One region of the Brucella sp. NBRC 12953 genome, then DNA from elsewhere that is predicted to be linked to it. Evidence: riboswitches for the same ligand, from Rfam matches in the RefSeq annotation. Region 1 holds a riboswitch; each other region holds the start of a gene.

Region 1 (3,275 bases):
CCGCTGGCGATTGCCAGTCGCATGAAGTTGGGATAGGCAAGCTCGCATGACACGCGCAATCATGTTTCAGGGAACGGGTTCGGATGTCGGCAAAAGCGTGCTTGTTGCCGGTCTTTGTCGCGTTGCACGCAATCGCGGGCTGAAAGTCCGGCCGTTCAAACCGCAAAACATGTCGAATAATGCAGCCGTCAGCGATGATGGCGGCGAGATTGGGCGCGCGCAATGGCTTCAGGCTCTGGCTTGCGGCGAGCCGTCATCGGTTCATATGAACCCGGTTCTGCTGAAGCCACAGACTGATATGGGCAGTCAGGTGGTTGTGCAGGGTAAAGTGCGTGGCGAGGCGCGTGGGCGCTATTATCAGCAGTTAAAGCCGCAACTGATGGCTGCGGTGATGGAATCCTTTGATATTGTCAGTGAAGGCGCCGATCTGGTGTTGATCGAAGGTGCGGGGTCGCCTGCCGAAATCAATCTGCGCGCCGGTGATATCGCCAATATGGGCTTTGCCACGCGTGCAAATGTGCCAGTCGTCTTGGTGGGTGATATTGATCGCGGCGGGGTGATTGCCTCGCTGGTCGGTACGCATACAATTCTGCCGGATGAAGATCGCGCCATGGTGCGCGGCTTCATGATTAACAAGTTTCGCGGCGATATTTCGCTGTTTGATGACGGTCTGGAAGCGATTACCCGCTTTACGGGCTGGCGTTCTTTTGGGGTTGTTCCATGGTTGAAAGCCGTGTCACGACTGCCTGCTGAAGATTCGGTCGTTCTGGAACGAGCCACGCGCGGCGATGCCAAGGCGTTGAAAGTAGCAGTCCCCCTGTTGCCGCGTATTGCGAATTTCGACGATTTTGATCCGCTGAAGGCAGAAAACCAGGTTGAGGTTGTCATGGTTCCGCCGGGACAGCCTTTGCCGCATGACGCAGGGCTTGTGGTTTTACCGGGCACGAAATCAACGATTGCCGATCTGATTGCATTTCGCGAAAACGGATGGGAGCGTGATTTGCAGCTCCATGTGCGGCGCGGCGGGCATGTGCTTGGTATTTGTGGTGGGTTTCAGATGCTCGGCAACCGGATCAGTGACCCGGAGGGTATCGAGGGTCAGGTGCGCGACATCGACGGGTTGGGGTTGCTGGACGTCAACACTATGATGGAACCAGAAAAAGTCTTGCGCAATGTTGAGGCTCACTCGCAACTTTATGATGCAGCACTTGATGGCTACGAGATTCATATAGGGCGGACAAATGGTCCCGATGCTATCCGCCCATTCGCGCGGATCGGCGATCACGATGACGGGGCAGTCTCGGCGAACGGTCGGGTAATGGGGACTTACCTGCACGGTTTTTTTGGTGCGGATGAGTTCCGTCGGCAATTTCTTGCAACGCTCGGCGTGAGCAGTTCAGTCGAGAATTATCGTGCTGGCATTGAAACGGCACTTGATGAGCTGGCTGACGGCCTTGAAAACTGTCTGGATATTGATGCGTTGTTTGCACTCGATTGACGCCGCATTTGTGAAAGCCTAGTGTCGGTTTACACAACAGGTTTTGCCGGGACGAATCCCGACGATACCAAAAGGGAATGCGACGGACGGACCCAATCCGGGCGTCTTTATCGCAGCCGACCCCGCGACTGTAGAGCGGAGAGGGATGAGGCAAGCCGGTTAACCGGCGGCCACTGGAAACACAGCGTTTCTGGGAAGGCAGCTTCAAACCCTACGACCCGTGAGCCAGGAGACCTGCCTGTTGCGTGAAGGACATTTTGTCCGCACCCCATGGGAGGTTTTCCCTGCTGCCTGCACGGAGGTTGTCATGGCTGCGCGTACCCAAAATTCTGTTCCCAACACTTTAGCTATGCCGCTTGCAACGCGTCTTGGCACGGCTGTCGTGTCGCTGCTTCTTGGTGCTTTTCTGATTTATGGCGTGGGTCTTGCTCACTCCGATACGCTGCACGATTCAGCGCACGACACGCGTCATTCATACGGTTTTCCCTGCCACTAAGCCGTTTAGCTTTTTGAATTGGAATTGAGCAACGCCCGATGGTGGACGGCTATCGGCGCGAATTGCCGTTGTTGAGGGACTAAAATGCTTATCCGATATCTTCTGGCCACGCTTGCTGCTGGCATTTTGGCAGGGCTTCTCGTGACGCCTGCCATGTACTTGAAAACCGTTCCGCTGATCATTCAGGCGGAAACTTATGAAGACGCTGGTGGCGGTCATAGTCATGGTGATGCAGCCGAAGCGGCTGCACCGCACGATCATGCAGCAGCTGCAACCAGCGAAGGTGAAGGTGAGGCCGGGGCAGAACTGCCGTTTGGTCGTCTTGGCAATACATTGCTCGCCAATCTCGTAGCTGGCGCAGGTTTTGCCCTGCTTTTGGGCGGTGTTGCTCTGTTGCTTGGTCGTCGTATTACGCCGCAGAACGGTATTTTCTGGGGTGTGGCCGGTTTCTTTGCAGTCGCTTTCCTGCCAGCTTTGGGGCTTTCGCCGGAACTGCCTGCGATGCCCGCAGCCGATCTGGCGCAGCGCCAGCTCTGGTGGATTCTGACAGTGGTGTTAAGCGGCGTCGGCATTTATCTGCTGGTTTTGCGTGGTGAGATCATTTCCAAAATTCTCGGGCTTGTGTTGATTATCGCACCACATCTTTATGGTGCACCGCATCCTGAAGATATTGCATCGCCAATCCCATCGCTGCTTGCTTCGCAATATGCAGTCGCATCGCTTGCAACAAACCTGTTCATGTGGGCCGTCATTGGTCTTGCGCTGGGCTGGTTCATTCAGGCTTATGCAAAGTCGGATATTGAAGGCTGATACCTATGGCTCCGCCCAGAAATGAAAATGCAAAAATTACATTCGTTCTTGGCGGAGCCCGTTCTGGTAAGTCGTCGTTTGCGGAGAAACTGGTTGAGGACTCAGGACTTCAGCCAGTCTATCTCGCGACAGGACGTGCATTCGACAAGGAAATGGAAAGCCGTATTTCCATTCATCGCGACCGTCGCGGACGTGAATGGCAGACGGTGGAAGAACCACTCGACCTTGTTGGGGCGCTTGAAAAACATGCGGGGCATGACCGCTTCGTGCTGGTCGATTGCCTGACGCTCTGGATCACCAATCTGATGATGGCAGAGCAGAATATCGCTGCTGAAACCGAGACACTGATAGCGGCGTTGAGTCCGCTTTCAGGTCCGGTTGTTTTCGTTTCCAACGAAGTTGGCCTAGGCATTGTGCCGGAAAATCAGATGGCGCGGGAGTTTCGCGATCATGCCGGTTTTTTGCATCAGG
Region 2 (3,275 bases), on a different contig from region 1:
CCATGTTGTCTTCAACGCGCAACAGGAAGCACGAGACCAGTTCGCCGCGCTGCTTTTTGCCTGCATTGAGGAAGGTCGGCGTTGCCGGCTGATAACGGCCCGCAATGATTTCATCGACCATTTCGCGTGCGTGCTGTTCATTGCCACGCGCAAGCGCAAGCGCCACCATGCAAACGCGGTCTTCGTAGCGCTCGAGATAGCGCTTACCGTCGAAGGTTTTCAGCGTATAGCTGGTGTAATATTTGAACGCACCGAGGAAGGTCGGGAAGCGGAACTTCTTGTCATAGGCATGATCGAAAAGATCACGCACGAAGTTGAAGGAATACTGATCCAGCACTTCCCTCTCGTAGTAGCCTTCATCGACCAGATAGCCGAGCTTTTCACGCAGATTGTGAAAGAACACCGTGTTCTGATTGACGTGCTGAAGGAAGTATTGCTGCGCAGCCTGCCGGTCACGATACAGCTGAATTTTGCCGTCATCGTCATACAGGTTCAGCATGGCGTTTAGCGCATGATAATCCAGCGATGTCTCCGTGGGCTTCTGCGGCTTGCCGCCCGATGAAGCCCCCGATGCTGGGGATGACTCTTGCTTTTCCGAAGCGGCGACCGTCTCGCGCTCACGGGTCAGGGTTGTGTCTGCCGTGTCCAAAATCGTTCCATCCCGTCTTTAACATTGCCAATGTCTTCATCCGTTCCCAAAAGCTCAAAGCGATAGAGGTAGGGAACCTGACATTTTTCCGAAATTATTTTACCTGCAAGGCCAAAGCCTTCACCGAAATTACTGTTCCCGGCGGCGATAACACCGCGAATGAGGGATCGGTTATCCGCATCGTTGAGAAAACGGATGACCGGTTTGGGAACAGCGCCTTTCGCACCGCCGCCGCCATAGGTTGGCGTTACGAGTACAAAAGGCTCGTTCACCCGCAACAGACCAGCATTGTCTTCATAGCTTTCCAGCGGAATACGCTTTGAGCGCATCCCCAGACGCATCACAAAGCGATGCGTGTTTTCCGAACGGCTGGAAAAATAGACGATCTGGCCCATAACAAACTCCGGCAGCAGACCGGCGTTACGCCAGCGAGCTGATCATATCCGGCCGGAAACCGGCCCAATGGGATTCACCAGCAACAACTACCGGCACCTGACGATATCCGAGGCCCTGAACGAGATCATACGCATCGGCATCGGCGGAAATGTCGATGACAGCATATTCAATGCCCTGACGGTCGAGCGCGCGGGTGGTTGCGGTGCACTGGACGCAGGCGGGCTTGCTATAGACGGTAACGTTCATTTTTTCCTCACTGGGGATGGAGCATTTCCAGCACTGTCGCAGAAGCATTTGGCGTTGGAGAATGCGTATAGACAGATGTTTTGATCCACTACGCCTCACACGAATGAAGGCGCAAAAAGGCGTTCGCGCATGATGAAATGCGCGTGAAAAGCAACGAAAACTGAGAGGTACAACGCGCTTTAACAGCGCGAATCCTCCAAACTAGCCCGTAAATGGCGGACCGGAACTGTTTGGTCTTGAATTACTCGACATGCTTGTCACCCCGAAGCTTATGAGAGGGATATACGGGGCACCAAAAGACATGGCAGTACAATGCCATAACTTATCGCGCGCCAACCGGACACCCCGCCCGTGGACGTTCTCGTTCAAGGCAGGTCTCCTGGCTCACGGCTCATCGCTCGCATCCGTCTTCCCGGCCTGTGCCAGTGACATCTGGATTTGAACTCGCCGCTTACAGTTGCGGGGGCAGCTACGGCTTAACAACATCCATCATGGATACCGCGCACCGTATTCCCATCTTCGCTTTTGATCCTCACGAATCGTAAGAACCTTGAACACAAGATATAGTATCTGAAGTTAAAAAGTCGTCAATGGATAGACGGATCAAAAAAACTAAATCTAGCCTTTGTTTCGTCCAGCCTGTGAATAGCAGGGATATGTAGCCGACTATTCCACAGGCTTGATCGGTTTGGGCCGAAACTCGGGCTTTATGGCCTTCAAAGCCATGCGATCCACTATATGTGGTGCCAGAAGTTTCAGCCAGCGCCCCAAACGCATTTGACGCGTCATCAACACTTCGCGTTTGCGATTGGTGATTCCATCCAGCATCAGCTCGACGGCCCGCTGAACAGACATCATATCGTCTTCGCGCACACCGCTCATTCCAAGAGCACCACCGCTGGCACTATAACCTGTGTTACGAATGTCAGTTTTGACAACACCCGGATAAACGATCGTCACCGAAATACCGCTCGGCTCAAGCTCCGATCGCAGCGCCTCGCAAAACCCTGAGAGCGCAAATTTGGTGCCACTATAGGCGGTGCGCCCCGGCACACCTATCAGCCCGGCAACAGATGAAACCGCAACGATGCGGCCTTTGGATTTGGCCAGATGCGGGAGTGCTGCATGGATCGGCCAGACGCTGCCCCAATAGTTAAGCTCCATCAGATCATGCATCCATTGCAAGTCTTCCGGTTTGATCTCGGCAAAATTGGCATGAGCCGACATGCCCGCATTCACAATCAGCGTATCGATCCGCCCAAACGCAGCGGCCGTCTTTTCGATAAGCGCAATACAGGCATTGTGATCGGTGACATCGGTTGGAACGACCAATACCTGACTACCCGATTGTTCAAGCTCAGCAGCAAGTGCCTGCAACTTCTCGGCATTGCGCGAAGCCAGAACCAGCGCTGCCCTCGCACCATCCCGCGCACTGAGCTGTCGCGCGGTTTCAGCGCCGATGCCATCGGATGCACCTGTTATGATCGTTACTTCCATGAAGCCCTCCCTTGCTCGCATGAATAAGCGCGGTCCGAGCTTACATTCCAGCTTGTCAGGCCGTCCAGTACAAGGATTTTGGGCATAGCCGCATCCGAGTGGTCTGATTCCAGCATTTGCGTCCCTCGGTTCATGTGCTGAGCAAATATTGGAAATACACTACCCGTTTGTTTTTGAGCGCATCTTGTTCCAAAAACCGCTTAGCACTTTTCGGGATGCGCTCTAGGTTCACAAAGCCGTGTGGCCTGCGCGACAAAGAGTTTAACGAAATCAATGGCCTGCTGAACGTGCTCGTCAAGGCAACTATTGAATCGATTAAAATCCTTCGTCTTGGTCGAAGGGATAATTTGACAGCCGGGCTTTATATCCTGTATCGATCTATTAAATCCTGAACATTGTTCAATATATTGAACAATTAAGAAGAGGTCCTCCCAAGCATCTCTTCAGACGACCGCTGCACCGGCTGCATCGGAAAACTGTCGGTCTG
Region 3 (3,275 bases), on a different contig from region 1:
CTAATTCCTCATCCTGCAATTTCCAGGGCGACCAAAGTTTCTCGGGTTGTGCAAGCCAGATTGGTTTTGGCAAGCTGCCAGCCGTTGAGGTGGGCAACAATGGTTTCATTCTAGGCAACCTTGTTTTTTGGTTCGTCAATGAACGCTATTGGCAAACCATTCCTCAAGAATGGTCTTGTATGGTTTGATGAAGTGCTCGTCCGCAAACTTGCCCTGTTCGATAGCCAACCGGCTACGCTCTTCGCGGTCGTAGACAATGCGTGTGAGCGAATAGTCCTGATGCTTCAAATCCGGTTGATAGCAGGCACCCGCCGCAGAGTTGGCGTTGTAAATCTCGGGCCGATAGATCTTCTGGAAAGTCTCCATCGTACTGATGGTTCCGATCAGCTCAAGATTGGTATAATCGGCAAGCAAATCGCCGATAAAATAGAAGGCCAAAGGCGCAACGCTATTCGGAGGCATGAAAAATCGAACCTCCAATCCCATTTTTTTGAAATACTTATCAGTCGAAGAGAACTCGTTCTGCTCATATTCAACCCCTAATACGGGGTGCTGATTTTCAGTTCGACGATAGGTCTTGCTGCTTGAAGCACTCAGACATATTACAGGCGGCTTACTGAAGCTCTCTTTATAAGCATTTGAATTCAGGAAACATTTAAAGAGGTTTCCATGCAATTCTCCGAAGTTATCAGGCGTGCTGAATTCAAGCCGATTCTTATTATGCTCTGGCAATAATACGCTGAAGTCGTAATCTCGCACGTAGGACGAGAAGTTATTCCCGACAATGCCCTCAATGCGCTCGCCGGTCTTGCGATCCATGATATTGGTTTTCAGTATTTCAATCACCGGGAAAGCATCGTTCTTGCTTTCAGCACCAATATTCATTTCAACCGAAATGATTTCCAGTTCGACCGAATACCGATTGCCTTCCGGGTTATCCCAATGCGCCAGAGCGTTGAAACGATTGTCAATCATCCTGAGTGCATTGCGCAGGTTCTCTTGGCGATTGTCACCTCTCGCCAAATTAGCAAAATTGGTCGTGATACGAGTATTTTCTGAGGGATGGTAATCCTCATCAAAGCAAATACTCTTAATGTTGAATGTAAAATCTCTATTCATCGCGACATGACATCCCAATCTATGATTTAAATTCACTTTGATGTCTTTGCTTTCTTTAGTTTCTATTTCTGCTCAGGCCTTCTGCAAAGTCTGTATTGATACGGACTTCGGATAAGAGCGTTAAACCTCTTATGCCGAAGGCGTTGAACGATTAAAATTGATTTCATTTCATACAAGCATGAGCCAGGTTCATAAGTTGGCGGATTAGGCCGACTTTGACAGAACACCGCACCCGAATATGAATGCGTGACGCAATTGTTATGAGCCATGGCCGAAAGGCTTGACCGGACAGTTGGCATAGGACATTGGTTCACTGTCGTGGTTCTGCGGATTTAAATCCGTAGCTAAGAGGGAATTCGGTCAAACGCCGAAGCTGCCCCCGCAACTGTAAGCGGTTAGCAAACGTCCAATTTTGTCACTGGGTCTACCCCGGGAAGACGGACGAGAGCGATTACCCGTGAGCCAGGAGACCTGCCACGTCAGATAACGTTCACGGGCGGGGTGTCCCGGAGTGCCGCTTTCGCGACCGGTATTCCGTGCCGTCGTTTCTGCGCCATTTCACCGCCCAGCTGAAATTTGATGGCTGTACTGGTGACAAGTACAGATGAGTGAAGGCGGAAATAATCATGCTGGACAGACAACATCTGTCAATCCTGCGCGAAGTTGATCGCATGGGGAGCCTGACGGCGGCGGCGGAAAAGCTGAATGTGACACAGTCGGCGCTTAGTCACACCATCCGTAAGCTAGAAGAACGCTATGGCGTAGCCATGTGGGAGAAGGATGGCCGCAATCTTCGTCTCACCGAGGCTGGACGCTATATTGTGACACTTGCACACCGCATTCTGCCGCAGATCGAACGGGCGGAGGATGTCTTATCAGATTATCGCTACGGGCAGCGAGGCTCCCTCAGGATTGGGATGGAATGTCATCCCTGCCATCAATGGCTGATGGGTGTAACAAAGCCTTTCCTGGTGGAATGGCCGGATGTTGATCTGGAGCTAACGACATCATTTGCATCCGGCGGCGTTGCAGCATTGACGGGATACGAAATCGACATTCTGATTACGCCAGATCCGATTGAGACCTCCGGCATCCGTTATGTGCCAGTGTTCGACTACGAGCTCGTGCTTGCCGTTCCTGACGGTCATCCTTTATCGCTTCTGGACAATGCAGAGCCTGCCAATTTGCTGGAGGAAACCCTATTCACTTATCCCGTGCCACCAGAAAGGCTTGATGTCTTTACGCAATTTCTGGTGCCTGCCAATTGCCGCCCACGGCACCATCGAAATGTCGAGACAACGGAAATGATGCTGCAACTTGTTGCGGCAGGCCGCGGCGTCAGCGCCATTCCAAACTGGCTGGTGCGCCAAGAAGCAAAGACACTCGGCGTTCACCCCGTCAGGATCGGCAAGACAGGAATTCAGAAAAGCATTCATCTCGGCCTAAGAAGCGGTGACGAAACCATCGATTTTGTCGACGGATTCCTTGCGACGTCGCGGCAAGCATCAATGCAACTTTGAACACGATAGACCTGAGCGCCTGTTCGCACGGCCCGCCGATGCTATTTCTTCTGCAGCGCTTTGACTTGCAGGGCAATATTCCCGCGATCCAGTTCCGAAACAATGATCTCGGCGGGAACCTGCGGCTTTAAACGGAAGATTTTAGCGCCAGACCTCTGATAAGCCGCATCAGGGGTTTCAGGCTTGCCCACGCATTTCGAAACGAAAGCTGCAACCGCTTTCACGGTCGTATCTTCAACAACGCACAACCAGCTGACCGAAGATACGCTCGTGCGCAGAACAACACGGCAAGAATTGCTGCCGGTTAATGTGAGCTTTGATGGATAAACATCCACATCCTGGGGAGCCGCATCAGCTGCAACATTCTTGAAGTTTATCTTCGATTCTTTGATGACCTGCTTCAATGTGGAGCAATCTTTCTGAGCATCCAAAGCATAGGCCGAGCTGGATGTGAGAACCAAAACCGATACAAATGCAAACGTGAATAAAGATTTCATAAGATCCTCCGAATAAGTGAGGCATAAACGATTGAAAAGGATCAAACAATCATGTTGTTGTCGGACCGCGCCCCTGGTCGGCAAAGTGACGATTACGCCCCTGACTTCACGCGATAAGCCATTCCAAGGGATCGTGGCG

What was found. Region 1 has a riboswitch for cobalamin ahead of ABWV94_RS10620 (CbtB domain-containing protein). Riboswitches for the same ligand answer to the same signal wherever they lie in the genome.
Positions count from the first base shown of each region.
Region 2: another riboswitch for cobalamin. It lies ahead of nrdH (glutaredoxin-like protein NrdH); the one in region 1 lies ahead of ABWV94_RS10620 (CbtB domain-containing protein).
Region 3: another riboswitch for cobalamin. It lies ahead of ABWV94_RS15200 (LysR substrate-binding domain-containing protein); the one in region 1 lies ahead of ABWV94_RS10620 (CbtB domain-containing protein).

Region 1 is NZ_BAABSV010000004.1:60,844-64,118, reverse strand. It holds gene ABWV94_RS10625 (cobyric acid synthase) at 47-1,498, shown strand; cobalamin riboswitch at 1,520-1,754, shown strand; gene ABWV94_RS10620 (CbtB domain-containing protein) at 1,806-1,994, shown strand; gene ABWV94_RS10615 (CbtA family protein) at 2,079-2,804, shown strand; gene cobU (bifunctional adenosylcobinamide kinase/adenosylcobinamide-phosphate guanylyltransferase) at 2,810-3,275, shown strand, end outside.
Region 2 is NZ_BAABSV010000003.1:197,276-200,550, forward strand. It holds gene nrdE (class 1b ribonucleoside-diphosphate reductase subunit alpha) at 1-649, opposite strand, end outside; gene nrdI (class Ib ribonucleoside-diphosphate reductase assembly flavoprotein NrdI) at 625-1,044, opposite strand; gene nrdH (glutaredoxin-like protein NrdH) at 1,070-1,291, opposite strand; cobalamin riboswitch at 1,644-1,859, opposite strand; gene ABWV94_RS08445 (SDR family oxidoreductase) at 1,958-2,788, opposite strand.
Region 3 is NZ_BAABSV010000006.1:37,512-40,786, reverse strand. It holds gene ABWV94_RS15210 (methionine synthase) at 1-109, opposite strand, end outside; gene ABWV94_RS15205 (DUF1852 domain-containing protein) at 136-1,119, opposite strand; cobalamin riboswitch at 1,422-1,612, shown strand; gene ABWV94_RS15200 (LysR substrate-binding domain-containing protein) at 1,746-2,639, shown strand; gene ABWV94_RS15195 (hypothetical protein) at 2,681-3,181, opposite strand; gene ABWV94_RS15190 (GNAT family N-acetyltransferase) at 3,229-3,275, opposite strand, start outside.